3 regions of the Bradyrhizobium algeriense genome follow, and region 2 is predicted to be linked to each of the others. Evidence: riboswitches for the same ligand, from Rfam matches in the RefSeq annotation. Region 2 holds a riboswitch; each other region holds the start of a gene.
What was found. Region 2 has a riboswitch for cobalamin ahead of V1286_RS36700 (TonB-dependent receptor). Riboswitches for the same ligand answer to the same signal wherever they lie in the genome.
Positions count from the first base shown of each region.

Region 1: another riboswitch for cobalamin. It lies ahead of V1286_RS01465 (ribonucleoside-diphosphate reductase subunit alpha); the one in region 2 lies ahead of V1286_RS36700 (TonB-dependent receptor).
Region 3: another riboswitch for cobalamin. It lies ahead of metE (5-methyltetrahydropteroyltriglutamate--homocysteine S-methyltransferase); the one in region 2 lies ahead of V1286_RS36700 (TonB-dependent receptor).

Region 1 covers NZ_JAZHRV010000001.1:298,492-308,759, reverse strand. Annotated here, with positions in the region: gene V1286_RS01485 (TetR/AcrR family transcriptional regulator) at 1-72, opposite strand, end outside; gene V1286_RS01480 (glycosyltransferase family 87 protein) at 345-1,568, opposite strand; gene V1286_RS01475 (IS4 family transposase) at 1,704-2,987, opposite strand; gene V1286_RS01470 (ribonucleotide-diphosphate reductase subunit beta) at 3,283-4,413, opposite strand; gene V1286_RS01465 (ribonucleoside-diphosphate reductase subunit alpha) at 4,440-7,355, opposite strand; cobalamin riboswitch at 7,471-7,686, opposite strand; gene V1286_RS01460 (short-chain fatty acyl-CoA regulator family protein) at 7,825-9,246, opposite strand; gene V1286_RS01455 (acyl-CoA thioesterase) at 9,381-9,812, shown strand; gene V1286_RS01450 (MmgE/PrpD family protein) at 9,809-10,268, shown strand, end outside.
Region 2 covers NZ_JAZHRV010000001.1:7,662,222-7,672,489, forward strand. Annotated here, with positions in the region: gene V1286_RS36700 (TonB-dependent receptor) at 1-2,079, opposite strand, end outside; cobalamin riboswitch at 2,192-2,391, opposite strand; gene V1286_RS36705 (FecCD family ABC transporter permease) at 2,538-3,581, shown strand; gene V1286_RS36710 (ABC transporter ATP-binding protein) at 3,578-4,360, shown strand; gene V1286_RS36715 (ABC transporter substrate-binding protein) at 4,360-5,211, shown strand; gene V1286_RS36720 (MBL fold metallo-hydrolase) at 5,330-6,370, opposite strand; gene V1286_RS36725 (DsrE family protein) at 6,509-6,967, opposite strand; gene soxB (thiosulfohydrolase SoxB) at 6,967-8,715, opposite strand; gene V1286_RS36735 (hypothetical protein) at 8,800-9,105, opposite strand; gene soxA (sulfur oxidation c-type cytochrome SoxA) at 9,114-9,980, opposite strand; gene soxZ (thiosulfate oxidation carrier complex protein SoxZ) at 9,977-10,268, opposite strand, start outside.
Region 3 covers NZ_JAZHRV010000001.1:287,147-297,414, forward strand. Annotated here, with positions in the region: gene ybgF (tol-pal system protein YbgF) at 1-103, shown strand, start outside; gene tilS (tRNA lysidine(34) synthetase TilS) at 154-1,218, shown strand; gene ftsH (ATP-dependent zinc metalloprotease FtsH) at 1,486-3,408, shown strand; gene V1286_RS01425 (ABC transporter substrate-binding protein) at 3,591-4,796, shown strand; gene V1286_RS01430 (hypothetical protein) at 4,932-5,129, opposite strand; gene metE (5-methyltetrahydropteroyltriglutamate--homocysteine S-methyltransferase) at 5,326-7,710, opposite strand; cobalamin riboswitch at 7,819-8,033, opposite strand; gene prpB (methylisocitrate lyase) at 8,143-9,057, opposite strand; gene prpC (bifunctional 2-methylcitrate synthase/citrate synthase) at 9,068-10,240, opposite strand; gene V1286_RS01450 (MmgE/PrpD family protein) at 10,252-10,268, opposite strand, start outside.

The sequences.
Region 1 (10,268 bases), 7.4 Mb from region 2:
CGCCGCCGCCAGGATGGCGCTACGCCGCGCCGCCAGCCGCTTTACGACCTGATGGGTTCGCCGATAGACCATGGCGCGTCTTCCGTCCCCGGCGCGCCCTCGAGCCCCCGTGGAGCCTGCCAGAACGCGCACACCTTCAACGTCTTGAGCGATGAACGTACTCATCGCTTTGAAGAAGTGAACAACTATTCACGACTGATGACAAGACGGTTTTCAGCGTGTTTCGGGAAGGATTTGCCGGCCAAGGCGCTAGCGAATGCCGCGTTGTGGGCGGCGTTCATCAAATAGCCAGCGGTGATTTCATGCCCCCTGCGCATGATATTGCCGCCATCGCCTCACGCCATTCACGCGCCGGCCGCAACCAGCTTTGGCACCGGCTCATGCCGCCACCACGATCCGGCTCGGCGCAGGACCAGCGTGGACACGACCAGCGTGGCGCCAAAGCCGGTCGGAATACCCGTGAACATGTAGCAGCCGATGAGAGCGACGACGGCGCCGAGCGCCGGGAGCTCGTAGGTGCGAAAACCGGTCTTCAGTCCGACGCGGACCATGAAGGCGATCGGGATCGCCAGCACCATCATGTCGTACATGAAGAGATAGGGCGTGGTCAGCAGCGTACCGGCGGCAAGCGCTGCGGCCTTCAGCGTGTAGGGCACGCGGCTTCGCCACACCAGCGCCAGCACCACGGCCACGGAGGCGGTGAGAACCCACTGGAATGCCCAGCCGAGCGGCTCCGTGCCGCCGAAGTAACGCACCATCGAGAAGATGCTTTGCAGCTTCCACCATGGGGCCTTGCCGTCGGTCAGGAAGGCTTGCGAGAATTTCGGCATCCAGTGGAAGAACGCCAGCCAGCTCTCGATGCCGAAGGCGAGCCAGGAAGCGGTGGCCAGCACGACCGCCGTTACGCCGGCGCTGATGAACACGCGCCAATGCCCGGCTGCGATCAGCATGATCGGAAACAGCAGCCCGTATTGCGGCTTGTACGTCAGAAGCCCGAGGCAGATGCCTGCCAGTACCGGGCGTACCGGGATCAGATAGAGCGTACCGCCGATCAGCGCCGCGGTGAGGAATCCGTTCTGCCCGACCAGCGCATTGATGAACGCCATTGGAATGGCGAGCGCGAGCAAATAGCCGAAGTCGCGGCCGACGATCGCGCGCATCGCGACAACAAAGGGCAGAAAGCTGACCACAGCCCAGCCGATAAAGGCGAGCTGATAGGGAAGCTGTGCCAGCAACGAAGCGACGAACAGGAACGGCGGCGGATAGTGCCAGGCAAAATAGCCGACAAAATCCTGACCGAGTTTTGCGACCTCGACCTGCTTCTGGACGTCCCAGTCATAGGCCTGAGCCGGGACACCATCGAGCACCAGGCGGCCGGCCGCCCAGACGTTGATGAAGTCGGTCGGGATGCCGAGGCCGTCAGCATTGTAAACCCACCAGTGCGAGAAATACGCCGACAGGCAAAGGGTCACGTTCGCAACCGCCAGCACCAGGCAGACCCTGACGAGCCACGCGGGAATTGCAGTTTGCTCCGGTGCGGGCCTGAAGGTGGAGTGAGAGGCGGCCATGCGAGATCCTTGCTCGGGCGCCTGTCCCAAAGCGCACGCCCCTAAAGCAATAGACCGGGCCGAATTGAGGAAATCTTAAGTTTTGACGCAGCAACGGCAGTTTTTGTTGTCGTCCCTGCGAACTCACTAGCGTTTCTACACATTTTCGATGGCTCTGGCAGCGACGATGATTTGGAAGCGAGCCATTCCGTTGTGAAATGTGATTGGTCCGGGTGGCCGATGCGAGGCGTAGCCGGTCCATCCGCCGAGCTTGGCGATGATCCATGCCGCCCACTGAAGCGTGTGGGGGCGATGCGGGTTCTTCTGAAGCTCGGTCCTGCCTTTCATGGTTTTGTTGATGGCGGCAAGTGCTTCGATTTCTTCGGGGGTGAAGGCGCATTTGACCGACAATTGTTCGCCACCATTGCGGGCCTGAACGAGTTGAATGACGATACATGCCGCTTTAGTAGCGATCGTCACGAGCTTGATCAGGGCCTCGGCGCTTTCGAGCTGACTGTCCTCGATTCGCAAGCCCTGGTTCTTCAACGAGCGAAAGAGCTGTTCGATGATCCAGCGCTGCTTGTACCAGGAGACGATCCGCCAAGCATCGGCCGCATTGGCGATCGAATGAGTGGTCAAGAGCAGCCAATGAACGGGCTCAGCCCCCTTCGGGGGGTGCAACTCGACGACTTCCACGAAGCTGACTTTGACGCCTTCAGGCAGTTCCTTCACGCCGGGTCGCGCCGGCCGCTTAAGCACGACGGTTCCAAAGCGCAGCGAGAGATGGGCTTGGCGACCGTGGCGATCCATCCGCTGCGGCAGATCGATCACCGCCTTGTCGCAGAAGCGAACTCGCTCCACCGCTTGATAAAGGGTTCCGCCGTCGGCCAGCGCATGATCATGCATAGCCCGCGTCAGCAGGTGGACGTTGTCGCCGGGCGTCAGCGCCCAGTGCGCAAAGAACTCCCCTTCACGGTCATTGATGACGGTGATCATGCGCGCCGCAGCCAGAACCTCGCAGCCCTGCTCAGCCGTCGTAACCCAGCGCGCCGACTCCTTGTTGGCCAACTCCCGCTCGTCGTGAGGGGTCTTAACTTTGCCCCTGCGCGTCCACACCTTGCCGCCGGTGAGACCGAGACAGGCCCCGCTGTCGGCATCGACCGCTATCATGGCATGCAGCAACACGCCGCGGGCATTGCCTTTGCCGACTTTGCCCAGTCCACGCCGACATCCCTGCCGCGTCTGAAACTTGACCTCGCTGGTGTCCTGGATCGCCAGCACATGACGCCCGCCGACCACGGTCGCCGTCTGCCTGCTCCAGCCTTCAATCAGTCGATCGGTCGTGACTTGCGGATTGTTCACGAACCGCCAGTACGCCATGTACGCGGCCCAGTCACCCTGCGCCATCCGGCGCAAGCAGACACTGCGCGTGCAAAGCATAGCCTGCACAAACGCCGCCCCCTTTTATCGAGGCGAACGTCGCCAAACTCACCCAGTGACAAATCCGGCTCGTGCTCCATCTCCGACGCTCCTTCGAATCAAAGCGTCAGAAACAGAATCATACAAACCGCAAACGCGGGATAACATCATGACCCACCGAGTCAATCTGTCGCGCCAGACGTGTAGAAACCCTAGTGCGTTCGCAGGGACGGCAGACGCCTGCTTACACAACTACGTTCGGTGGCTATGGGTCCCTGCGTTCGCAGGGACGACGTGTGGAGGGAGCCTGCCACCCCTACTCCCAGCTCAGCGCCCCGCCGTTCTGATATTCGATCACCCGCGTCTCGAAGAAGTTCTTCTCCTTCTTCAGGTCCATCGCCTCCGACATCCATGGAAACGGATTTTCGGTTTCGTCGAACACCCGCTGTAGCCCAAGCTGCGCACAGCGGCGGTTGGCGATGAAGTGCATGTAGCTCTCGCACAACGCCGCATTCAGGCCGAGGAAGCCGCGCGGCATGGTGTCCCGCCCGTAGGCCGCTTCCAGTTCGGCCGCCTCACGCACCATGGCGCGGACCTCGTCCTGAAAGGCTTTGGTCCACAGATGCGGATTCTCGATCTTGATCTGGTTGATGACATCGATACCGAAGTTCAGGTGAATGGATTCATCGCGCAGGATGTACTGATACTGTTCGGCGATCCCGACCATCTTGTTGCGGCGGCCGAGCGAGAGGATCTGGGCGAACCCGGTATAGAACCACATGCCCTCGAAGATCACATAGAACGCGACGAGATCGCGCAGGAACGCCTGGTCGGCTTCCGGTGTCCCGGTCCTGAAATCGGGATCGTCGAGGTGCTGGGTGTGCTTCAGCGCCCACGCCGCCTTGTCGGTGATCGACGGCACCTCGCGGTACATGTTGAACAGCTCGCCCTCGTCGAGGCCGAGGCTTTCGACGATGTACTGGAAGGTGTGGGTGTGAACGGCCTCCTCGAAGGACTGCCGCAACAGATACTGCCGGCACTCCGGATTGGTCAGATGGCGGTAGATCGCCAGCACGATGTTGTTGGCGACGAGGCTTTCGGAAGCCGCGAAGAAGCCGAGGTTTCGCTTGATGGCGCGGCGCTCATCCTCGGTCAGGCCGTCGCGCGATTTCCACAGCGCGATATCGGCCTGCATCGAGACTTCGGTCGGCATCCAGTGATTGTTGCAGCCGGCGAGGTATTTCTCCCATGCCCATTTGTATTTCAGCGGCAGCAATTGATTGACGTCGGCGCGGCAGTTGATCATCCGCTTGTCGTCCACGGACACCCTGCCGCCGCTGCGATCGATCGCGCCGAGGCCGGTTTGATCGGCCGCAACAGTGGTTTGCGCCTCCAAGGGAAGTGGCATCCGGCGCAGGGGCGCAGCGGGTTCTGACCAGTCGAGCATTGTCGTTTCCTTCTTTTCTTGTCTGCTTACTGGCAGGCTTCGCATTCGGGATTGTCGATGGAACATGCCACCGCGCCGGACAGGTCGGGCGCCGTGATCGCGGACGGAACGATGATCGGCGCGGCCGACATCGCAGGTGCAGCCGCAACGGCGTTGAGCTTGCCGTCGGTGCCCCGGAGCGTGGATTTTTCGACATGCGTCGCGCTGCGCGAGCGCAGATAATAGGTCGTCTTCAGCCCGCGCGCCCAGGCCAGCCGATAGAGCGCGTCGAGCTTCTTGCCTGAGGGATTGGCGATATAGAGGTTAAGCGACTGCGACTGGTCGATCCATTTCTGCCGCCGCGAGGCCGCCTCGATCAGCCAGGCACTGTCGATCTCGAAGGCTGTGGCATAGAGCGCCTTGAGGTCGTCCGGAATGCGATCGATGGTGCCAACGCTGCCGTCGAAATATTTGAGGTCGTTGACCATCACCTCGTCCCACAGCCCGCGCGCCTTGAGGTCGCGGACCAGAAACTCGTTCACCACCGTGAAGTCGCCGGACATGTTGGATTTGACATAGAGGTTCTGGTAGGCGGGTTCGATCGACTGCGCCACGCCGCAGATGTTCGAAATCGTCGCCGTCGGCGCGATCGCCATCACGTTCGAATTGCGCATGCCTGATGATTTGACGCGCTCGCGCAAGTGATCCCAGTCAAGCGCCATGCCGCGGTCCATCGCAAGGCCGCCGCGGGCTTCCGCCAGCAGTTCGATCGAATCGATCGGCAAAATGCCCCGGCTCCACAGCGAGCCGTCAAACGACGGATAGCGCCCGCGCTCGGCCGCCAGATCGACGGAGGCCGAGATCGCATAGTAGGAGATCATCTCCATGCTGGTATCGGCGAAGGCTACAGCCGCATCGGAAGCCATCGCGATCCGCAACGCCTGCAGCGCATCCTGGAAGCCCATCAGCCCGAGACCGACCGGGCGGTGCCGCAGGTTCGAGCGGCGCGCTTCCGGGATGGTGTAGAAATTGATGTCGATGACGTTGTCGAGCATCCGCATCGCGATGGCCACGCTGCGCTTCAGCCGCGGCTCATCCAGCCGCCCTTCCCGCACGTGGTTGAGCAGATTGATCGAGCCGAGATTGCAGACGGCGGTCTCGTCGTCGGAGGTATTGAGCGTGATCTCCGTGCAGAGATTCGAGGAATGAATCACGCCGGCGTGGCGCTGCGGCGAGCGCAGATTGCAGGGGTCCTTGAACGTGATCCAGGGATGCCCGGTCTCGAACAGCATGGTCAGCATCCTGCGCCAAAGATCCGTGGCGCGAACCTGCTTGAACACCCGGATTTCGCCGCGCGCCGCCTTCGCTTCATAGAACGCGTAACGCTCGGCGAACGCCGTGCCGTAGAGATCGTGCAGATCGGGCGTCTCGTCCGGCGAGAACAGCGTCCATTCGCCATCGGCCTCGACGCGCTGCATGAACAGGTCGGGCACCCAGTTCGCGGTGTTCATGTCATGGGTGCGGCGACGGTCGTCGCCGGTGTTCTTGCGCAGGTCCAGAAATTCCTCGATGTCGATATGCCAGGTTTCGAGATAGGCGCAGACCGCGCCCTTGCGCTTGCCGCCCTGGTTGACCGCGATCGCGGTATCGTTCGCCACCTTGAGGAACGGCACCACGCCCTGGCTCTCGCCGTTGGTGCCCTTGATGTGGGCGCCTAGCCCGCGCACGCGGGTCCAGTCGTTGCCGAGCCCGCCGGAATATTTCGCCAAGAGCGCGTTGTCCTTGACCGATTTGAAGATGCCGTCAAGATCGTCGGCAACGGTGGTAAGGAAGCAGGACGACAATTGCGGTCGCAGCGTTCCCGAATTGAACAGCGTCGGCGTCGAAGCCATGAAGTCGAACGACGACAGCAGGTCGTAGAATTCGATGGCGCGTGCCTCGCGGTCGATCTCGCGCAGCGCAAGGCCCATCGCGACGCGCATGAAGAACGCCTGCGGCAGTTCGATGCGGTTGCCGCGTTCATGCAGGAAATAGCGGTCATACAGCGTTTGCAGCCCCAGAAACTGGAACGCCAGATCGCGCTCCGGCTTCAGCGCCGCGGCGAGCTTCTTCAGGTCGAACCGCGCCAGATCGGGATCGAGCAGCTCGGCCTTGATGCCGGTCTTGATGTAGGCGGGGAAGTATTCGCCGTAGCGTACCGCCATATCGGCCTGCGACGCGCTGGTCGGCGCACCGAGCACGAACGACAGCACCTCGGTGCGCAGCTTGTCGAGCAATAGCCGCGCGCTGACATAGGCGTAGTTCGGCTCCTGTTCGACCAGCGTGCGCGCAGCCATGACGGACGCCAGCGCCAATTCATCCTGGCTGATGCCGTCATAGAGATTGCGATGGGTCTCAGTGAGCACTGGAGCCGCCTCGACGCCATCGAGGCCAGCACACGCCTCGTTGACGATCAACACCAGCCGCGCCGTGTCGAGCGGAACTTTCGTCCCGTTCGCCAGCGTCACATGCAACAAAGGTCCGGTTGACGGCTTGGCCGATTTGGCCGCTTCCTGCCCGGCGCGCTGCCGCGTTCGCTCCTCGCGATACAGCACATAGGCGCGCGCGACCTTGTGGTGCTCGCTGCGCATCAAGGCCAGTTCGACCTGGTCCTGCACGTCCTCGATATGAAAGGTGCGGCCCTCGCTCATCCGGCGCGACAGCGCGCCGACGACTTCGTCGGTCAGTTGCTCGACGATTTCATGCACGCGGCGGGAAGCGGCCGCGCCATGCCCCTCGACCGCGAGGAACGCCTTGGTCATCGCGACCGAAATCTTGCTGGCATCGAATTTCGAAACCGTGCCGTTGCGGCGGATCACCTGCATTGGAGGCGCGGCTTCCGGCGCGGCTGATGATTCGGAGCGCAACGCGAGAAAGGGAGCGGCTTTGGCTTCGGGAGAAACGAGTTGAGAAGATTGCGACATCGGCAGACCCCGTAGTGTTGTTGGGGCTGGATGTCTTGGGGCGACGCTGCATTGAATGCCCGGCGCAAAGCACCGGCATGATTCTGCAAGCGGCCGCCGGACACCCCGCCCGTGGACGTTTTTTGGTGTCGCGGCAGGTCTCCTGGCTCGCAGGTCGGCGTCGTACCCGGTCTTCCCAATGCGTGGCCGCATCAGTGACGTGAAATCGGGAACAACTCACTGCTTACAGTTGCGGGGGCAGCGTCGGATTCTCGCAAAACACGCGATACACCGACTTCCCTCTTAGCCACCAAATCTTGCGACAGGGTGGGCCGTGACAGCTATATCTGGTATTATTCGGGCCGGAGTGTCAATGGGGCGCTGGAGATCGACGATCAAAAAAAATTTCCGCAAGGGGATGAAAAGCACGGGAAGCTGATTCTTTCTCCGCTTGAAAAACGTTTTCCCCGCTATTCCAGCCGCGTTCAGCTCACGACGTCGCATAGGGCGCGAAGCGGGAGCGCGTCTCGTCGATTCGCAAGGCCCGGCCGACCGGCGGAAATGCGCGCTGCGGACAATCCGGCCGTTCGCACACCTTGCAGCCCATGCCGATCGGCGTCGCCAGTGACGGATCGATCTTGAGACCTTGCGAATAGACGATTCGCTCCGCATGGCGAACATCGCATCCCAAGGCGACCGCAAACGTCTTGGCGGGCGCGCCGTATCCCCCGCTGCCGTGCGACACTGTGCGGGCAACCCAGAGATAGGTTCGTTCATCGGGCATCCGCGCCAATTGCGTCAGGATACGCCCCGGGTTGGCGAAGGCCTCATAGACGTTCCACAGCGGACAGGTCCCGCCGACCCGCGAAAAATGGAAGTCGGTCGCCGATTGGCGCTTCGATATGTTTCCGGCGCGATCGACGCGAATGAAGAAGAACGGAATGCCCCGCGCATTATGGCGCTGCAGGGTGCTCAGCCGGTGACAGATCGTTTCAAAGCCCACCCCGAACCGGTGACTGAGCAACTCGATGTCGTAACGACACCGCTCCGCCTCGTTGAGGAAAACGGAGTAAGGCAGGATCAGCGCACCGGCGAAATAGTTCGCAAGGCCAATGCGGGCGAGGCCGCGCGCTTCGTCGCTGGTGAACTTGGCGTTGTCGACGATCGAACGTATCGCCTCGTCCAGTTCCAGAATGGCGATCTGCGTGGCGAGCTGAAACGCCTGCTGGCCCGGATCAAGGCTCGGCGACAGCCGCAGCGTTCGTGTGCGGCCATCGAACAGGCGCTGTGTTCCCGATCCCAGTTCGTCGATCGCGTCGATCAGGACAGTCACGCCATGCCGGCTTTCGAGATACGACACCAGGCCCGGCGTCATCCGCCCGACAGGCAATTCCAACCGGCCGGCGATCGCTTCCGCCGCATCGTCGAGCTCGGCAATGTGGTTGTGCTGCAGATAGAAGAAGTCGCGGACTTCCTCGAACGGCGTAGACGGAAGTACCGCCGCAGCGGCCTGACGGTCGTCGCCGAGCCGCGCGGAGATGGCCGCATATTGCTCGGCGGCATGGCGGTATTTGCGGTTGAGGTTGATCAGCGCGCGCCCGACCGCGGGCATGTTCTGCGCGAGTTCGCGAAGTTCAGCGATAGCGATCGACTCTCCTAGCGAAGGATCCGCCAGCGCTTCGCGCAAGTCCGAGATCAGGCGCGCCTCGTCGCCCTCGGCGAACGACTGCACGTCAAGGCCGAACACCGAATTGAGCGCCAGCAGCACCGGCACGGTGAGCGGACGCTGATTGTTTTCCAGTTGGTTGAGGTAGCTGAGCGAGATCCCGAGTTTGCCGGCAAGCGCCGCCTGCGTCAGGCGCTGCTCCTCACGCAGTCTTTTCAACCGCACGCCCATAAAGGTCTTTTTCATCGCAACACCTTCGCAAACTTTGCAAATCGACCGGCTTTTCTTCGCAAGACTACGCTTTTTCAGCCATTTCGACGGCGCACATTTGTAGATATTGCGAAGTCGGTACGGAAAGACAAGTCGTCCGGAGCAGGAAAATGCATTCAACGGCGTCGCCAAACCTCCATCCCGACGAGACACGGTTCGTGGAGATGGTGTTTCCGGAGCAAGCCAATCACTACGGCACGCTGTTCGGCGGCCATGCCCTGAGCCTGATGGGCAAGGCGGCATTCGTCACGGCCACGCGGCACGCTCGCCAGAGCGTCGTCATGGCGACCTCGGACAGAATCGAATTTCACGAGCCAGTCCATGTCGGCGAACTCGTCGAGCTCGTTGCCCAGGTCGTACGCGTCGGGCGCAGTTCCATGACGGTCGCCGTCGACATGATCCGCGAAGATTTGAGCAGCGGCAGGCGGAAATCCGCGGTGCGCGGAACGTTCGAGATGGTCGCGGTGAACGAATTCGGCCGGCCGGTCCCGATCGCGCAACCAACCATGACCGATCCAATCCAGAGGGAAGCTGCGTCTTGAAACAGCATAGCGTTCGTACGTTCAAATCGGCCGATCATCTGCCACGCGCAGGGCAACTGGCCTGGAAGATCGCTGAGGTGGCCGCCGACCCGGTCGCGGTCGAGAGCGATGTGGTGGAGATGCTGGGCAATCGCATCATCGACAACGCCGCCGTTGCCGCAGCCTCGGTGGCGCGGCGTCCCGTCATCAGCGCGCGAGCGCAAGCCGAGGCGCATCCGTTCCAGCCGGGAGCCACCGTGTTCGGGTTGACGCGGTCGCAGCGGATTTCGCCGGAATGGGCCGCCTGGGCCAACGGCGTCGCCGTCCGCGAACTCGATTTCCACGACACGTTCCTGGCGGCAGACTATTCGCACCCCGGCGACAACATTCCGCCGGTGCTGGCTGTCGCCCAGCATTGCGGGCTGACGGGCGCGGACCTCGTGCGCGGGCTGGCTGCGGCCTACGAAATCCAGGTCG
Region 2 (10,268 bases):
GCTCGCTGGAATCAGGCGTTGGGTATTGGCCTGGTCGTTGTCCATGAAGCGCTCGCTCCAGGCGCGCACCGTGGCGTCGGCGACGAGATAGTTCTGCCAGATATTCCAGCTGACGCCGGCGCTGCCGGTGTAGCGGGACACCAGCGGAACGTCGTTGCCGGCAAACGGGCCTTCGCGGAACACCGCACGGGTATAGGCCATGCCGCCGCGCAACTGCACGGTATCGCTGACACGAAACGACGCGCTGGTTTCCGAGCCGTAGCGGCGGGTCGGATCGAGATTGACGTTGAAGCGTTGTATCGGGTTGAACTGGAGTTCGTTCTCGAGGTCCATGTTATAGATGCTCGATTGAACTTCGAGCGGTCCGGATTTGATGCGAACGCCGCCCTCGATGTCATGAGAGGTCTGGGTCTTCAGCCTGAAGTCACCGGGAAGCGCGTTGAAGAAGGGGTCGAAGGCGGGACCCGAGGAGAGCCTTTCATCGACGTTCGGCGTGCGGAACGCGCGTGCGGCCCGCCCAAACACCGAGAACACATTATTGAAGCGATGTTCGAGGCCGATATGCAGGGCGTATTGCCCTTCCTCGGAATCCAGCGGGAAATTCTGGACGCTGCACGAAAAGAATATCGCGCAGTTCGGATCGTTCTGGAGAATGTCCCGGGCTTTCAGGGTGGTCCGTTGCAGGCGTCCGCCATATGAAAAATCTGTCGTCGGCAGTAACCCGATGGTTTGCTGAAAGTACCCGGCGAGCGTTTGCTGTGACAAATCGTAGGTGTGAATGGGGATCATGCCTTTGGCGACCGGACGCTCTGAGTGATAGGTCGCGTCGTAATAATCGACGCCGGTCAGGATGGCCGAAGGCATTCCGAAGATCACGTTCTTGATGCTCAAGCGCGGCGTGATCGACCATGTCTGCAGATGGCTGTCGACATAGTTGAACGGAATCGTCGGCAACAGCCCGAAGAACCCGGCCTGCTGCTTCTTGTCGCGCACGCCGCCATCGACGATGAGGTCAACGCCGTTCATCAAGGTCTTGGTGAAGCCGGCAGTGGCGTTGGCGCCCTGCTGGTTGCCATAGTCGAACGGGGTATTGGTGCCGCGGCGGTTGGTGACGAGCTGGTTCAGGCCGGTCGCCGGATCAACGGTGCGGCCGCCGGGGAAACCCAGCTTCTGGTCGTCGCCCGACAGCGTCAGGAACGCGGTGAGACCGGGCGTGGTGTAATTCAAATTGCCGACGCCATTGCGCTGGTCGAGGGCGTTGTTGACCCGATAGCCATCGGACTTGATGCCGTTGCCGTAGAACGACGTCGACCACGGCCCGTAATTGGTCGCGGCCGAAATCGAGGCCTGCCGCTGGTTGAACGATCCGACGCCGGCTTCAGCGCGGATCGCGACCGGTGGGCCGCCGACGCCGTTCTTCAGGACGATGTTGATGACGCCGCCGATCGCATTGTCGCCGTACAGCACCGCGCCACTGTTGCCGCGGGTGATTTCGATGCGCTCGATCGAATCGCGCGGAATGGTCGAGAAATCCACACCTTGTATGTCGACGTCATTGACCCTGCGTCCATTGATGAGGAGCAGGGTATTGGAGGAGGCGAACGCACCGAAGCCACGGAGGTCAACACTGGTCCTTGCGCCATTAACGCCGCCAAACAGGCTCGTCAGTTGCACGCCCGGTGTCTGTGCGATAATTTCCTGTACGGTGTAGGCCGGCGAACGCGCGATATCCTGCGCTGTTATGACCGCGGTCGATGTGCCGACGATGCCGTTGAATTGCCGGACAGCGCCTACGCCGGTCGAGAACGAGTCCGCTACCGGGCCGGGTGCCGACGCAGCGTCGGTGCGGGGTGTCGGAGATGTGCGAGGCACCGCGCGGCGCGAGGTTGATGGCTCACCGTAGGTCGGCTTGGCGCGGGTCCGGTTCGGGTCGGTGGGCGAGGTGATCTCGATCGGCGGCAATTGCTCGGATGGCGTCTGCTGCGCCTGCGCGCCGGAAATGCCGAGCGATACGACAGGTATCAGGAAACTGGAGGCAAGCCAGTAGCGGCGCTGCCGCGTGGCGATGGTGGAAGACATGGTTCAGACCTCGGTATGACGTCAGTGGCACGTCACAGCGAACCAAGTCTCACCATGTGCTAATGCAGCTTAGGTGAAGCTAATGCCTGTACTCCCCGACCGACATCTTCGCGTGTGACCACGGCTGACGGCAGGTCTCCTGGCTCGCGGGTCGTTACCCATCGTCGCCTTCCCAGGACCGAGATTCCCAGTGGCCTATGACGAAGGATTCGCCGCTTACAGTTGCGGGGGCAGCCGCGGAATTGGGGGACTTCCCCGCACCGCATTCCCTTTTGATCCCCAAAAACGGGAACCGTCGGGAACTATGGTAGAAGTTTGCCAAAGTTCGAGTCAATCCGCCTTGGGCGCGCTTGCGATGTCAACTGGACGAGTGCGCTATTTTTGCCGCATGAGCACTCCTGCCTGTTCTTTGCCTGCGCTCCTGTACCGGAGCGGGTAAACCTGCTTTAGGACGATCAATGAGTGTTGAGGCTGTAACCGTGACCAACGAGGATGCCGCGCGCCGGCGGATCGGCGCGACCGCGGCGCTTGCCGCCCTCGTTGGGCTGCTGGTGCTGATCTCGCTGGGTATTGGTCCGGTGCGGCTGTCGCCGCTTGCCGTGGCGGAAGCGCTGTTCGGCGGCGGCAGCGAGGTTTCGCAGGTGATCGTGCGGGAAATCCGCCTGCCGCGGACGCTCTTGGCGCTGGCGATCGGCGCCATCCTCGGGCTGTCAGGCGCATCGCTGCAGGGCCTGTTGCGCAATCCGCTGGCCTCGCCCGAGTTGTTCGGCGCGCCGCAATCGGCCGCGTTCGGTGCGGTGCTGGTGATCGCCTTGGGGCTGGCCGACGTGCGCTCCTACGCGCTGCCGGTCGCGGCGATCATCGCGGCGTTCGTTTCGGTGTTCGGGCTGCTGACCATCGCCGGGCGCAATGCCGGGCTGCTCATCCTCATCCTCTCGGGCCTCGCGATTTCGAGCTTCGCGGGCGCGGCCACCGCGCTGGTGATGAACCTCTCCAGCAATCCCTTCGTGGTGCTGGAGATCGCGTTCTGGCTGCTCGGCTCGCTGGAGGACCGCAGTTTTCAGCATGTCATGCTGGCGTTTCCCTTCATCATTGCCGGCGCGATCATGCTGTTCAGCCAGCGCCATGCCTTTCGCGCGCTGAGCCTGGGCGAGGAAACCGCGCAAAGCCTCGGCGTCGATGTCGGCCGCCTGCGGCTGTTCGTGATTTCGGGCGTGGCGCTCGGCGTCGGCGGCGCGGTCGCCGTCACCGGCACCATCGGTTTCATAGGGCTGGTCGCGCCGCATCTGATGCGACCATTGATCGGCCACGATCCGGGACGGCTGTTGGTGCCGAGCGCGCTCGCAGGCTCGGCGCTGCTGCTGGCGGCCGATATCGCTGTTCGTATCATTCCCTCGACATCGGACATCAAGGTCGGCGTGCTGACCTCGATCATCGGCGTGCCGTTCTTCCTCTATCTGATCATGCGCGAACGCCGCGCGCTCGGCGGAGGCGTCGCATGAGCGAGGTGGCGCTTCTGATCGCAAGGGGACTCGGCGTGCGGCTCGCCGGCCGCGTCGTGCTGAAAGACGTTTCGCTGGCGCTGTCGCCGGGACATCTGGTGGCGCTGGTCGGGCCGAACGGCGCCGGCAAGACCACGCTGTTGCGGGCGCTGGCGGGATTGATCCCGTCCGAAGGCGAGATCGAGATCGGCGGCATCGCACTAGCTTCGCTTCCGCTGCGCGAGCGCGCAAAACGCTTTGGCTATCTGCCGCAGGGGCATGTGGTGCATTGGCCGCTGCCGGCGCGCGACATCGTGGCGCTCGGCCGCTATCCGCATGGCGCCACCGATCCGGCGCGGCTGTCGCCCAAAGATGCGGAGGCGGTGCTGCGCGCGATGCAGGCGGTCGACGTGATGGCGTTCAGCGATCGCCGCGTCACGGAATTGTCCGGCGGCGAGCGCAGCCGCGTCGCGCTGGCGCGCGCGCTGGCGGTGGAGGCACCGGTCATCCTGGCCGACGAGCCGACCGCCTCGCTCGACCCGCGGCATCAGATCGACGTCATGAAGAATCTGCGGGTGACTGCCGACAAGGGCGTGCTCGTCATTGTCGTGACGCATGATCTGGGATTGGCGGCGCGGTTTGCCGACCATGTGCTGGTGCTGCGCGAAGGCCGCCTGGTGTCGCAGGGCGGGCCGGCGGCGGCGCTGTCCGAGCAGGTGATGGCTGACGTGTTCAGGATCTCGGCCTATCGCGCGGAATTCCAGCGCGAGGCCGTGATCGTGCCGTGGGCGGATATCTGATGGATCGATATCTGGTGCGATGGCGGCTGGCATTTCTGGTCGCGGTGATGGCACTTGCGTTGCCGGGCAGCACTGCGTTCGCAGCCAATCTGCCGCGCCTGGTGTCGATGAATGTCTGCACCGACCAATTGCTGCTGACGCTGGCCGACCCCGAGCAGATTCTGGGATTGAGCCGGTTTTCGCGGGACGGCTGGCAATCGCAGGCGGGCGACATGAGCCGCTATCCGGTTCTCTCCGGAGGAGCCGAAGACGTGCTGCTCATCAGGCCCGACATCGTCGTCGCCAGCGCGTTCGACAAGCGCTCGACGCGGGAACTGTTGAAGGCCAAGGGGCTTCGTCTCGCCGAACTCGCCGTGCCGCGAACCCTCGACGAAGCGCGGCAGCAGATCCGCGAGGCTGGCGACATCACCGGTCATCCCGATCGCGCGGCGGCGGAAATCGCACGGCTTGATGCCGCGCTGGCGCGCGCCCGCCACGCGGTCTCGGAGCGCCATTACCGCGTGCTGCCGTTGTCGCGGCGCGGCTGGGTGGCGGGCAGCGACAGCTTTGTCGGGTCGCTGCTCAGCGAAATTGGCTTGCGCAGCGCAGCCGGTGATCTCGGCTTTGCCTTCGGCGGCTTTGCTTCGCTGGAAGCGATCGTGAACTTACGGCCGGACTTCATCGTGGTTTCGCAGGCCGGCGACACTGCGAGGGACGACGGCCAGGCGTTCCTGCTGCATCCGGCGCTGGAGCGTTTTTATCCACCGGAAAAGCGCATCGTGATTCCGGAGCGCATGACCGAGTGCGGCGGCGTGCTGCTGGCGGATGCGCTGGATGCGCTGACGGCGGAGGTGAAGCGGGTGGGAAACTAATTTCGTAGTTCGTAGTTTCGTAGGGTGGGCAAAGCGCAGCGTGCCCACCGTCCAGAGCGAATGTGTTGATGGATGGTGGGCACGGCGCAAGGGCGCCTTTGCCCACCCTACGGGCATCTCACCCCATCACCACCGGTCCACCTACCTTCTTCCACGCATCGATACCGCCCTCGATATGCGCGGTGTTGGCGAGCCCCGCGTTCTTCGCGGCAGTCACCGCCATCGCAGAGCGTTCGCCGAAGGCGCAGAAGAACACCACGCGGCGGCCGGTGGCGGCGGCGACTTCGCGCAGCATGCCGCCGGGCTTGAGGCTCTCGGCGATGCCGGGATAGGGCGCATGCAGGGCGCCCGAGATCGTGCCGTGCTTGGCGCGCTCGCTGGTTTCGCGCAAATCCACCAGCAGGATGTCGGGCCGGCCGAGACGGTTGATCGCGTCGCGGGCAGAGAGCGCGAGCCCCTGCTTGGCGAGATCCTCCTGATGCAGGCCGACATGCATGTTGGCGGGCACCGCCACGTCCATCATCTTCGGGTTCGGCAGCTTCAGATTGGCCATCAGCTCGATATATTCGTCGACCGAGCGCACTTGAAGACGCGGATTGTAACGCCGCTCCTCGCCGATGGTGGAAACCGTGTCGCCCTTGTAGTCGTGGGCGGGAAATACCATGGTTTCATCCGGCAATTTCAGCAGCCGGTTGAAGATCGATTCGTATTGCGCGCGCGAAGAGCCGTTCTGAAAGTCGGTGCGGCCGGTGCCACGGATCAGAAGCGTATCGCCGGTGAAGACGCGGTCGCCCATCAAATAAGAGTAGGAATCGTCGGTGTGGCCGGGCGTGTACATGACGTCGAGGCTGAGGCCCTCGATCATCACCTTGTCGCCGTCGGAAACCCGCATCGACACCACGTCGGCCTTGCTCTGCTCGCCCATGATGGTGATGCACTGGGTGCGGTCGCGCAGTTCGCCGAGGCCCGTGACGTGGTCGGCGTGCAGATGGGTGTCGACCGCCTTCACCAGTCGCAAATCCAGTTCGCGCAGCAGCTGGCAGTAGCGGTCGGCTTTCTCCAGCACGGGGTCGAGGATCAACGCCTCGCCGCCGGCGCGGCTCGCCAGCAGGTAGCTGTAGGTGCCCGAAACACTGTCGAAGAGCTGACGAAAGATCATGGCTACACGTCCGCGTTAATTCAGATCGGATCAGGGGCGGATGTAGCTCCAGCCCTGCTCCTACAATCCATCAATTGTACCACGGCCCACGGGGAGAGGTGATTTGTTTCGCTTCACTCGCAATCACGATGTCGGTGATCATGGCCGCACCAGCGTATATCCGTTTTCGGTCAGAAAAAGAATTTGCGCGACGCCGACCTGCACCGGCGTCGCTGCTGAAATGAACTCCGGCCGCTTGCCGGCTTCGCGTTCGATTGTATCAACCGTGTTGAGGCAGATGTCGAAACGCGCACCCTGCGCCACCAGGCTCTCGACCATCTTGCGATTGGGATTTTCCGGGCGCAGCAGCTCGATGCCGGGGCCGAACGCCACGACCTCGATCGCGACCTTGTCGGGGTCGTAATGCTTCATCAAATTGCTGGCGACGCTGAGCACGAGGCCCTGCTTGCGCGGGTCGTTGTCGGAGAGCTGCAGCACGATTCTGTGCTCGGCGAACGGCTTGTCCTGCAGCGGCGCCTGCTGGGCGTGCGTCGCAGACGCGGCGGCCGCGATCAGAAGCGCCGCGGCCATGGTGCGCGTGATGGCCGAAAAACCCATCATCCTTGTCCCGCAATGCCCGGATTGTCCTCGACGCCTTTCAGCGTGACGCCAGGCAGCGACCGGTTGGGCGGCTTGCCCGACCGCAGATGTTTGGCGACCACGTCCCAGACCGGCGCGCCGGTCTGCTCGTTGACCGAGGCCCACCCCGCCACCTTGTAGCGCTTGCCGGCCTCCAGCGCGTGGCCGTTATCGAGCTTGAGTTCGGAAATCCGCTTGCCCACGCTCTCGTTCGGACTGCAGGTGTAGGCGAGCCCGCCGACGCGCACCATGTCGCCGCCCTGCTGGTAATAGGGATCGGCGTTGAAGAGATTGTCGCAGATGTCTTCCAGCACGTCCTTGATCTGGCCGCCGGTCATGGTCTGGATGTAGGTCTCCGGATAGGTGACGGCGGTCTGCGCCATCACGTCCTCCATGGTCAGCGGCTGGCCTGCGAGCGCCGTAGTGCCCCAGCGGAAGCCCGGCGACAGCGCTATCTCGGCGTTCAGTTCGCCGAGCAGTGCGTCGCAGATCAGTTGATCCATGCTGCCGCTGAAATTGCCGCGGCGATAGAGCAGGCGGTCGGCGGCGGCGATCTTTTCATCCAGCGTCGCCGCATGCGGCGCGCGTATCTTGTCGATCAGCGCCTGCATCGCCGGATCGGGCTTCAGCAGTTCCGAAAACACCGGGAGCAGCCGGTATCGCACGTTGCTGACCTTGCCCTTGCCGACCTCGAGATCGAGCACCGCCAGAAACTTGCCGTTCGAGCCGGCATTGGTGACGAGCGTGACGCCCGCCGGATTGGTCACGGCAATCGGCTGCGGCACGGCGTCGTGGGTATGGCCGCCGAGAATGACGTCGATGCCGGTGACGCGGCTGGCAAGCTTGAGGTCGACGTCCATTCCGTTATGCGAGAGCAGGATGACGGCATCGGCCTTGTCGGTGTTGCGATGGATATCGACGAGCTTTTGCAGCTCTTCATCGCGGATGCCGAATTTCCAGTCCGGCGTGAAACGCTTCGGGTGCGCGATCGGCACGTAGGGGAACGCCTGCCCGATCACGGCGATGCGATGCCCGCCGATCTCCTTGATGATGGACGGCTTGAAGACGCGTCCCGAGGCTGGATCGAACGCCTTGGCGTCGTTGAAGGCGGCTTCTTCCGTGAGAAAGACGTTCTGCGCCAGGAATTCGCCCTTGAAGCGTTCGAGGTTGGCGCGCAGCGCCTTTTCGCCATAGGTGAATTCCCAATGGCCGGTCATCGCCTCGATGCCGAGCAGGTTGGCGGCGTCGACCATGTCGGCGCCCTGCAGCGTGTTGGAAAGGCCGCTGCCCTGCCAGAGATCGCCGCCGTCGAGCAGCAACGCGCGCCCCGCGCCGGCCTCGCTGCGCATCCGGTCGACCAATGTCTTGAGATGCGCAAAACCGCCGAGCTTGCCGAATCTCCCGGCGGCCTTCTCGAACTCGATGCAGGTGAAAGCATAGGCGTCGGCACTGTCGGGCCGGATGCCGAAGCGATCGAGAAACGCCCTTCCGACCAGATGCGGCGGGTTGCCCCGCATCGGTCCGATGCCGAGATTGACGCTCGGCTCGCGGAAGAACACCGGCCGAAGCTGCGCATGGGTATCGGTGATGTGCAGGATGCGGGCATTGCCGAAGCGCTCGAGATCGTAAACGCCCGCATTCTCGGCGCCGCGCGCCAGCCGTGGCAGGCTGCCGGACAGGGTGGCGGCGCCCGCTAGCGTCAGGAAATCGCGGCGGCGGATGGTCATGCGGGTCTCCGCGCGTCGTAAAGACTCTTAATTGTTGAGCATGATCTTGGCGGAAAACCGGTTTCCGCTTTTCCGGATCATGCTCTAGCGAATTTCCATATCCTTCCAGCGGGTCTTCTCGCTGGTGGCCTGGAAGATCGAAGCCTTGGCCAAGGCCTCGGCTTCCTTGGCCGACGCCGTGGCCTTGTCGAAATCGCCGGCGTCAGCCGCCTTCTTCGCCGCCGTCAGCGTCGCCGCCGTGGTGGTCCATTGGTTGCGCAGTTTGCCGGCCTCCTTGTTGGCCGCTTCAGCCGCGGCGTAAGCCGCCTTGAAGTCGTCCTCGGAGCCTGCGGCGAGCGCGGACACCGCGCCTGCGGCAAGCAGTGCCAGAATCAACGCGGATTTCTGCATCACGTTCCTCATGGCCGCGCTCCCGGGCCTGAAATCGGCAGCCCGTTGCTGACATAGGACAGGTAGTATTCGACGTTGCGGTATTCATCATCCTGCGGGCTCAGCGGCACGCCGCGGATCTGGCTGTTGCAGGTGGTGAAGCGGCGGCTGGTGGTGCCCATGCCGCTCCATTCCGAACGGTAGATCGGCATCGCGTTGACGATGCCAAGCGCAGGCGCCAGGATTTCGGCGCGGATGCGCTCGCCCGGGCTCTGCACGTGGCAGGTGGCGCAAGAGAAGTTTAGCTGGCCGCGTCGCGTGTAGAAATATTCCTTGCCGTTCTCGTAGGCCGCGAGCGCGCGGGGATCGTTCGGGATCTTGATGTCCATCGGCTTGCCGCGCGAAGTGAAGGCCATATAGGCGGTCAGCGCTGCCATTTCGTCCTTCACATAGGAGTACGGCGGTTCGCCATTGGCCTCGCGGCAGCGGTTCAGTGCGAGCTCCAGCGTGATGACCTTGCCTTCCTTCTCATCGAAGTAAGGATAGTTCTGGCGGATGCCGATGCCCTTGTTGGGGAAGCAATCTTCGTAGCTCTTGCCGTTCTTGAACGGCTTGGAGAACATTTCCTTGCCCATCTCGAGCGAGAATTCGTAAGGAGGGAATTGCTCCTTCTCCTGCCACTGCCGGTGCAGGTCCTCGTTCATCGAATAGGGGCCGTTGACGAAATCCTCGAACTTCACCTTGGGAAACTTGTCGGTGAAGAATTTCTGGAACGCCTTGGCGTCGGCGACCGGGTCGATCTTGTCTGCGGCATCAGAGGGCAGGCTGCCCGCAAGCGTCAGCGCTGCGAGTGCAAGCGCGGCGGACGCCAGATAGATCGCGGATCGCAGCTTCATTGGATCTTCGCCGTGGTGGTGTCGGTCGCGCCCTTGTTGTCGACCCAGCTGATCTTCAACTCGTCGCCCTTCTTGCCGCCCTTGAAGGCGAACTTGACGTAGGGATCCTTGGACACGCCGCCGCCCCAGTCGGCGGTGAACACGTTCTTGCCTTCATACTCGAAAGTCAGTTGCTGGATGAAATGCGGCGGAATGATCTCGCCCTTGGCGTCCTTGACGAAGCCGGAATCCATCGGATGCTGGATCAGCGCCTGCACCTCGGTGGTCTCGCCGCTCGAAGTGGCGCGC
Region 3 (10,268 bases), 7.4 Mb from region 2:
AGCTGCCTGCGCCGCGCTCGGCGAGGTGACGCGGAAATATCCGCGCGCATCTGCTGGCGTGAAGGCCGCCGTCGATCGTGAGCAGAAGCGGGTTAAGTGCTAAAGCGGAAGCCGGTCGAGGCCGCCACCGGCCTCGAATAGACTGGCGATGCCATGCCTGACGACGACCACGCGCCGATCTCGGTACAGCAAGCGAAGGATCTGTTCGCACACTGGAAGGCCGCGCCGGCACTCGTGCTGGCGGTATCCGGCGGTCCTGATTCGCTTGCCCTGATGTGGCTTGCCGCCCGCTGGCGCCGTGCGCTTTCGCGCGGGCCGCGACTGATCGCGGTTACCGTCGATCACGGCTTGCGGGCTGAAGCTGCGCGCGAGGCGCGCGAGGTCAAGCGTCTCGCACATGCCCTCGATGTGCCCCATCGCACGCTGCGCTGGACCGGGACCAAGCCGAAGACCGGCCTGCCGGCCGCGGCCCGCGCCGCGCGCTATCGCCTGCTGGCGAAAGCCGCGCGGGCGAGCGGCGCCACGCACATCCTGACCGCGCATACCCGCGACGACCAGGCCGAGACGCTGTTGATGCGGATACTGCGCGGCAGCGGCATCGCGGGGCTTGCGGCGATGGCGCGCGAGACCGAGCGCGAGGGCGTATGGCTGGCGCGGCCGTTGCTGGACGTTCCGAAATCTCAGCTCGTCGCGACGCTGGGCAAGGCGAAGATCGCCTTTGCCGACGATCCCACCAATCGCGACATGAGCTTCACGCGGCCGCGGCTGCGCGCGTTGATGCCGGCCTTGATCAAGGAGGGCGGCGACAGCCGAAATTTGGCGCGGCTGGCAACAAGGCTGGCGCGGGCGAATGCCGCGATCGAAGTGCTGGCCGACGGCGCCGAGCGCTATCTCGCCTTGAGAGATCGCGATGATGCCTCGCGCTTCGGATTCGATGCCGGGGCGTTTGCCGGCCTGCCCGAGGAAATCCGGCTTCGGCTGCTCAAGCGCGCGATTGACCGGGCCGGCCACGAAGGGCCTGCGGAACTCGGCAAGGTCGAGGCGCTGCTGGCGGTACTGGACAACGCCATTGCGAACGGCCAGAAGCAGACAAGTCTGAAACAGACAAGTCTGAAACAGACAAGTCTGAAACAGACGCTTGCCGGGGCCGCGATCAGCCTGACCGGAGGCCGAATTCACGTCGATCCGGCGCCGCCGCGCCGGGGCCGGAGGGCTTGAGATACCGTCTAATCTCGCGATATCTCTTGCAATGCGGGCGGAGAGCCTTAACCACCCCGGAAAAACCCCGGATCTAACGTCATTTTTTGACCGGGAATCGCGTTAAGATGCGTTAAATAGTCCCGTGTGGTTCCCTTGGCATTGACCCGGGCGCCACCTAGATTGGGTGCAGTGGACCGGGGATTCTCGCCTCACTACCCAAAGAATACTCAAGGGTTACTGCCAAGGATATAAGGCCGCGATCCGCGCGACCACGAAGGAAGATCGATGAACGCCAATCTGCGCAACTTCGCCCTCTGGGTCATAATTGTCTTGCTGCTGTTGGCATTGTTCACGCTTTTCCAGAATCCGGGTCAGCGCACGTCCTCACAGGACATCTCGTTTTCGCAGCTGTTGAGCGAGGTCGACCAGAACCGCGTTCGCGACGTCGTGATCCAGGGGCCGGAAATCCACGGCACCTTTACCAACGGCTCCTCGTTCCAGACCTATGCGCCGAGCGATCCGACGCTGGTCAAGCGCCTGTATGACGGCAAGGTCTCGATCACTGCGAAGCCGCCCGGCGACAACGTGCCGTGGTTCGTGTCGCTGCTCGTCTCCTGGCTGCCCTTCATCGCGCTGATCGGCGTGTGGATCTTCCTGTCGCGGCAGATGCAGGGCGGCGCCGGCAAGGCGATGGGCTTTGGCAAGTCGCGCGCCAAGATGCTGACAGAGGCCCATGGCCGCGTCACCTTCGAGGACGTGGCTGGCGTCGACGAAGCCAAGCAGGACCTGCAGGAGATTGTCGAATTCCTGCGCGATCCCGGAAAATTCCAGCGCCTCGGCGGACGTATTCCACGCGGCGTGCTCTTGGTCGGCCCTCCCGGCACCGGCAAGACGCTGATCGCGCGTGCGGTCGCGGGCGAAGCCAACGTGCCGTTCTTCACCATTTCCGGCTCGGACTTCGTCGAAATGTTCGTCGGCGTCGGCGCAAGCCGTGTCCGCGACATGTTCGAGCAGGCCAAGAAGAATGCGCCCTGCATCATCTTCATCGACGAAATCGATGCGGTCGGCCGTCATCGCGGTGCGGGTCTGGGCGGCGGCAATGACGAGCGCGAACAGACGCTCAACCAGTTGCTGGTCGAGATGGACGGCTTCGAGGCCAACGAAGGCGTGATCCTGATCGCGGCCACCAACCGGCCCGACGTGCTGGATCCCGCGCTGCTGCGTCCCGGCCGCTTCGACCGTCAGGTCGTGGTGCCGAACCCGGACGTTGTCGGCCGCGAGCAGATCCTGAAGGTTCACGTTCGCAAGGTGCCGCTGGCGCCGGATATCAACCTCAAGACCATCGCGCGCGGCACCCCGGGCTTCTCCGGCGCCGACCTGATGAACCTCGTCAACGAAGCGGCGCTGACCGCCGCCCGCCGCAACAAGCGGATGGTGACGCAGGCCGAGTTCGAGGAAGCCAAGGACAAGGTGATGATGGGCGCCGAGCGCAAATCGCTCGTCATGACCGAGGAAGAGAAACTGCTGACGGCCTATCACGAGGGCGGCCACGCCATCGTCGGCCTCAACGTCGTCGCAACCGACCCGATCCATAAGGCGACCATCATTCCGCGCGGCCGTGCACTCGGCATGGTGATGCAGCTGCCCGAGCGCGACAAGCTGTCGATGTCGCTCGAGCAGATGACGTCACGGCTGGCGATCATGATGGGTGGCCGCGTTGCGGAGGAGCTGGTCTTCGGCAAGGAGAAGGTTACGTCCGGCGCCTCTTCAGATATCGAGCAGGCAACGCGACTGGCGCGCATGATGGTAACGCGATGGGGTCTGTCCGAAGCCCTTGGCACCGTGTCCTACGGCGAAAACCAGGACGAGGTGTTCCTCGGCATGTCGGTATCCCGCACCCAGAACGCATCGGAAGCCACGGTTCAGAAGATTGACACCGAGATCCGGCGTTTTGTCGAAGAGGGCTACAACGAAGCCACGCGTATCCTCACCGAGAAGCGCCAAGACCTCGAAACCCTGGCAAAGGGCCTGCTCGAGTTCGAGACGCTTTCCGGCGACGAGATCATCGACCTGCTCAACGGCAAGAAGCCGAACCGCGAGTCGGTGCTGGAGCCGAGCACGCCGCGGGCGTCTGCCGTGCCGCCCGCCGGCAAGCCGCGCCCGCGTCCCGATCCGGACCCCGGCCTGGAGCCGCAGCCGCAGGCGTAAGAGCGGACTGCACCTGAATAGAAAACGCGGCGGTGACGCCGCGTTTTTTATGTCGCGGATGTCATCGTTAGCCATGGCGTGGTCCGGAACGCCATGGCATGTTTGCACCACAAGAGAGAGCGTCGGCCAAACCGCGCCTGTCGCGGCCATCGGCCAAGCGCCCGCGCATGGGAGGCGAAACCATGGGAGGCGAAACGGTGCGTTTGCTCGCAGGATTTGGCGCGCTGGTGTTCCTGGCGCTTCCCGCAACCGCAGCCGAAATGCGCGGCGTCACCGCAACCGAAATCAAGATCGGCCAGACCATGCCCTATAGCGGGCCGGTGTCGGCGTTCGGCGCTCTCGGCAAGGGCGAGGTCGGCTATTTCAAGATGGTCAACGAGCGCGGCGGCATCAATGGCCGCAAGGTCAATCTGATCTCGCTCGACGACAGCTACGCGCCGCCGAAGACGGTGGAGCAGACACGCCGGCTGGTCGAGAGCGACGAGGTCGCACTGATCTTCTCCTCGATCGGCACCGCGCATAACACCGCGATCGCGAAATATCTGCAGAGCAAGAATATCCCGCAACTGTTCCTGGCCTCCGGCGCCTCGAAATTCGCCGACATCGCGCAGTTTCCGCAGGCGACCGTCGGCGTGCAGGCGCCGTTCCGCTACGAGGCCCGGCTCTATGCGCGCTATGCGCTTTCGAAGAATCCGAATGTCAAATTCGCCGTGATTTCGCAGAATGACGATTACGGCCGCGATTATCTGTTGGGTCTGAAGGACGTGCTCGGCGACAAATACGATTCCGTCGTCACCGGCGCGACCTACGAAATCTCCGACCCGACCATCGACTCGCAGATCGTGAAGCTGAAGGCCTCCGGCGCCGATGTCTTCTTGATCGCGGCCACACCGAAGTTCGCTGCGCAATCGATCCGCAAGGCGTTCGAGATCGGCTGGCGGCCGATGACCTTCCTCTCCAACGTCGCGGTGTGGATTTCCACCGTGATGGAGCCGGCAGGCGTCGAGGCCGGCACCGGCATTCTCTCCACCGCCTATGTCAAGGATCCCGACGATCCCGCCTGGAAGGACGATGCAGGCGTCAAGGGCTGGCGGGAATTCATGACAAGATACGTTCCGGACGGCGACCAGCACGACACCAACTATGTCAATGCCTATAACAGCGCCATGGTGCTGGAGGCCGTGCTGAAGGCCTGCGGCAACGACCTGTCGACCGAGAATATTTTAAAGCAGGCCTATTCGATCAAGGATCTGGAACTGCCGATGCTGCTGCCGGGCATCAAGGTCAATACCTCACCGACCGACCACGTGCCGGTCGACCAGATGCAGTTCATGCGGTTCAACGGCAAGACCTGGGAGCGCTTTGGGGAATTGCAGACGGGGAATTGAGCTCACCCGTCATTGCGAGACGCGCAGCGAGGTAGCAATCCATACTGCCGCGCTATGGAATGCTTCCGCCTCCGCTAAGGCTACGGCGGACAAGTCGCTTCGCTCGCAATGGCGTGGTTGCCGCCACGAGATGAGTTATGCCTTCGCGGGGGCGCCGAGATGCACGGCCAGGATATGCTCCGGCGTCTCTACCACTTCGATCGTCTCCCCGTCGCCGCCGACAAAGGCAAGAACGGTGCGCTCGCCGTCGCGTGACATGCTGCCGACGAGCGCGATATTGATGTGGATGGGTTGCCCCGTCTCGAACCTCGTGCATTCAATCCAGAAGCGCATGGCGGTCTCCTTCGATCTTCCGCGATAATCATAAAGACAGTCGTAGTGTGGGCAAAGCCACCGGGTCGCGCGAATGCGCGCCCGATGACAGGCTCCGCGTGCCCACCATTGCATGCGGAGGGTTGATGGTGGGCACGGCGCGAAGTGCGCCTTTGCCCACCCTACGCAACCGACTAGAGGCGCGACGCTTCTCGCGCTAGGCCGACGCCCGCAATTCGCGAGCCGCCGCCACCATGTTGACGAGCGCGGGCCGCACCTCTTCCCATTTGCGGGTCTTCAATCCGCAGTCGGGATTGATCCAGATCTGGGCGTCGGAGAGCCGCTTGCGCGCCAGCCTGAGCAGGGCGGTCATCTCGCCGACATCGGGTACGCGCGGCGAATGGATGTCGTAGACGCCGGGGCCGATTTCGTTCGGATAACGGTAGTCCCTGAACGCGTCGAGTAACTCCATCTTCGAGCGCGAAGTCTCGATCGAGATCACGTCGGCGTCCATCGCGCCGATCGCGTTGATGATGTCGTTGAACTCCGAGTAGCACATATGGGTGTGGATCTGCGTCTCGTCGCGCACGCCGGAGGAACAGAGGCGGAAGGCGTCGACGGCCCAATCGAGATAGGCCTTCCATTCGGATTTGCGCAGCGGCAAGCCTTCGCGCAACGCCGCCTCGTCGATCTGGATCATGCCGGCGCCAGCAGCTTCGAGATCGGCCACCTCGTCGCGGATCGCGAGCGCGATCTGGCGGCAGGCCTCGCTGCGCGCCATATCGTCGCGAACGAAGGACCAGTTCAGGATGGTGACAGGACCGGTCAGCATCGCCTTCATCGGCTTCTTCGTCAGTGACTGGGCGTACTGCCACCACTCGACTGTCATCGGCTTCGGCCGCGAGACGTCGCCGAACAGCACCGGCGGACGGACGTAGCGCGATCCGTAGGACTGCACCCAGCCGTGGGTGGTGAAGGCGAAGCCCGCGAGCTGCTCGCCAAAGTACTGCACCATGTCGTTGCGCTCGAACTCGCCATGCACGAGTACGTCGAGGCCGATGGTTTCCTGCCACTGCACCGCGCGGGCCGTCTGGTCCTGCAAATAGACCTTGTAGACTTCATCCGTCAGGGCACCGCTGGCGTGCGCGGCGCGGGCTTTCCTGACTTCGGCCGTCTGAGGGAACGAGCCGATGGTCGTGGTCGGGAACGCCGGCAGGTTGAAGCGCTCGTGCTGAACGCCGACACGATCAGTGAATACGCTGGCGCGGCGACGCATCGCGGCGTCGATGCCGGCGATGCGCGCCGCGACCTTCGCGTCGTGAATTCGCGGCGAGGCCTTGCGCGCGGCGGCGGCCTGGTCTGAAGCTTTCAGGCTGGCTTCGACCGCTCCGCGGCCACCGGCGAGCGCCGTTCCGAGCGTGGTCAGTTCCTCGAGCTTTTGCACCGAGAACGCCAGCCAGCTCTTGATTTCAGAATCGAGCCCCGTTTCCAGCGCCAGATCGATCGGGACATGCAGCAGCGAGCAGGAGGGGGCGATCTGCACACGGTCCTTGCCGAGTTTCGCGATCACGGGTTCGAGCCGGTCGAGGATCCGGACCAGATCCGCGCGCCAGATGTTGCGGCCGTCGATGATTCCGATCGACAGCACGCGGTTATCCGGAAAATCGGCGAAGCCGTCGATTTGATCCGGCGCGCGCACCAGATCGAGATGCAGGCCGGCGACGGGCAACGCCAGCGCGGTATCGCGGTTGCCGCCCAGCCCGCCGAAATAGGTCGCCAGCATGATCTTGAGTTGCGGCACCGCGTTGGCGATCTCACTATAGGCGTAATGCAGCGCCTGCTGCGCGATGATGTCGAGGTCGAGCACCATGCATGGCTCGTCGATCTGCACCCATTCGGCGCCCCGGCAGGCCAATTCGCGCAGCACGTCGATGTAAACTGGCAGCAACCGGTCGAGCAGCGACAGCGGATTGAAACCGGTATCCTTGCTTTTCGCCAGCTTGAGAAACGTGACCGGCCCGACCAGCACGGGGCGGGTCTGATAGCCCAGCGCCTTGGCTTCCTCGTATTCCTCGATCGGCTTGCGCGAGGCGAGGGTGAATTGCTGATCCTTCGCTAGTTCAGGCACCATGTAGTGGTAGTTGGTATCGAACCATTTTGTCATTTCTTGCGCGGGCATGCCGTGGGCTGCATCGTGCCCGTGATGCGTATGGCCGCAGCTCGCCTCGTTCGCGTTGCCTTGCGCGCCGCGAGCCATCGCAAAATAGGTCGCGAGCGGGACCGGGCCGCCGTTCCAGCGATAGATTTCAGGGATCGCGCCGACCATCACTGACGTGTCGAGCATCTGGTCGTAGAACGAAAAATCGTTCGACGGGATCACGCTGACGCCGAGCTTTTTCTGTCGCGCCCAGTTAGCGGCGCGAAGCCCAGCGCCGGCTTCGATCAGGGCTTTTTCGTCCGAGGCGCCGGACCAGAAACTTTCCAATGCAAATTTCAGCTCGCGGCGCGGGCCGATACGCGGCGTGCCGAGGGAGGCAACGGGAAGCGCAGAAGTGGAGACTGTGGAGGTAGACGATGTAGAAGATGACGTTGCAGTAGACATTGGCTTAACCCCAAAAGTTGGGGGCAAAGGCCGAAGTGACACGTCTGGATTCCGCGTACGGCAGCGCGCGCGGAATCGCAACCGCACCACCGGGACACCCCGCCCGAGGACGTGTATGTTGTCGAGGCAGGTCTCCTGGCTCGCGGGTCTGTGCTGCTGTCCGGCCTTCCCGAAACCCCGTGAGGTCTCAGTGACTTTGTTGGACAGCGGCTCGCCGCTTACAGTTGCGGGGGCAGCTCCGGCTTTGGCTTTTTCGGCCGCACCGGCTTCCCTCTTAGCTTCGGGCCGAACGAGCCCGAAGAACCACGACGGGTTCAGTTAAGGTCAACGGCGATCTCAGTCAATACGAGATCGGTCGTCCCCCGCTGCGCTCTCTGCCATCATTCGATGAACGTCATTCCGATCGAAGCGCGATAGCTACATAGTTCACCTCTACGGCATGCCGGTGGGAACGATGGTTCTGACGATGGAGGCGTCGAGCGCCTCGTAGTCATGCAGCCCGATCGTTGCGTAAAGTTCGGCGCGCGTCTGCATCTGGTCGAGCATCTCATGGGTGCTGCCATCGCGTTTGAGGGCGGCGAACAGATTCTGCTGGGCCTTGTTGGCGACGCGGAGCGACGACACCGGCCAGATCACCATCCGATAGCCCATCGCCTCGAACTCGGATGCGGTGAAGAACGGCGTCTTGCCGAACTCGGTCATGTTCGCCAGCAGCGGAACGCCGGGAACACGCCTGGCGAACTCCTCGAACATCTCACGCGAGATCATCGCTTCCGGGAAGATCGCGTCTGCTCCCGCTTCCAGATAGAGTTTGGCGCGTGCCACCGCGCCGTCCATGCCTTCGTGCGCCGCGGCATCTGTTCTTGCGATCAGATAGAGATGACGCCGCGCCTTGGCGGCGGCAGCGACCTTGGCGGCCATGTCGCGCGCGTCCGCCAGCTTCTTGTCGTTGAGATGGCCGCATTTTTTCGGCAGCAACTGGTCCTCGATGTGAACGGCGGCAGCGCCGACGTCCTCGAAGGTGCGCACCATGTTCATGACATTGAGCGCTTCGCCATAGCCGGTGTCGCCATCGACCAGCACCGGCAGGCCGCCAGCGCGCGCCACCTGGCGGATGAAGAAGGCAACTTCCTCGATCGTGATAATGCCGAGATCCGGCAGGCCCATCGACGCCGTCATCGCCGCGCCCGACAGATAGAGCGCGGAAAAGCCGGCGTCGCGGGCCTGCAGCGCGGCCATTCCGTTATGCGTGCCCGGCATCTGGAGAATGCCCGGTTTGTCCAGGAGCTCGCGGAAGCGAGCCCCGGCCGGCTTGTCGGCCAGATCAGCACCCAGGAGATATACCATGCTTGCCTCCTTACGCGGCGCGCGGGGTGGTCGCTGTCTTGCCACGCTCATGCAGCGGCACGAATTTCAGATTCTCCGGGCCGATATAGTTCGCGGCCGGCCGGATGATCTTGTTGTTGACGCGCTGTTCCATCACATGCGCCGCCCACCCCGATGTTCGCGAAATCACGAACAGCGGTGTGAACATCGCGGTCGGCACGCCCATCGCGTGATAGGAGACCGCGCTGAACCAGTCGAGATTGGCGAACATCTTCTTGGCATCGGCCATGACGGCCTCGATCCGGTCGGCGATTTCGAACATGCGGGTGCTCTCGCTTTCGATGCTCAGGCGGCGCGCAACCTCCTTGATCACCTTGTTGCGTGGATCGGCGATGGTGTAGACCGGGTGACCGAAGCCGATCACGACCTCCTTGGCCGCGACGCGCCGGCGGATATCGGCCTCCGCTTCGTCCGTATCGCCGTAACGCTTCTGCACTTCGAACGCGATCTCGTTGGCGCCGCCATGCTTCGGCCCGCGCAGTGCGCCGATCGCGCCTGTGATCGCGGAGTAGAGGTCCGAGCCGGTGCCTGCGATCGAGCGCGCGGTGAAGGTCGAGGCGTTGTACTCGTGTTCTGCGTAGAGGATCAGCGAGGTATGCATCGCGCGCTCGTGCGATGGCGGCGGCTTCCTGCCATGGAGCAGATGCAAGAAGTGCGATCCGATCGAATCGTCGTCGGTTTCGACGTCAATCCGGCGGCCGTGGTGGGCATAGTGGTGCCAGTAGAGCAGCATCGATCCAAGCGAGGCCATCAGCCGGTCGGCAATATCGCGCGCGCCGGACTGATTGTGATCATGGGCCTCGGGAAGGATGCAGCCGAGCGCGGAGACGCCGCTTCTCAATACGTCCATCGGATGTGCCGCGGCGGGCAGCAACTCGAGCGTCTGCAACACCGCTGAAGGTAACCCGCGCAACGCCTTCAGTTTGGCCTTGTAGTTTCGAAGCTCCGACAGCGTAGGCAGGCTGCCGTGAACGAGAAGATATGCGATCTCCTCGAACTCGCAGCTTTCGGCGACATCGAGAATATCGTAGCCGCGATAATGCAGGTCGTTTCCGGTGCGGCCAACCGTGCACAGCGCGGTGTCGCCGGCGATCACGCCTGATAGCGCGACCGATTTCTTGGGCGAAGGTTTGATGTCCGTCATCTCAATCTCCCTTATCGATTGCCGGCGG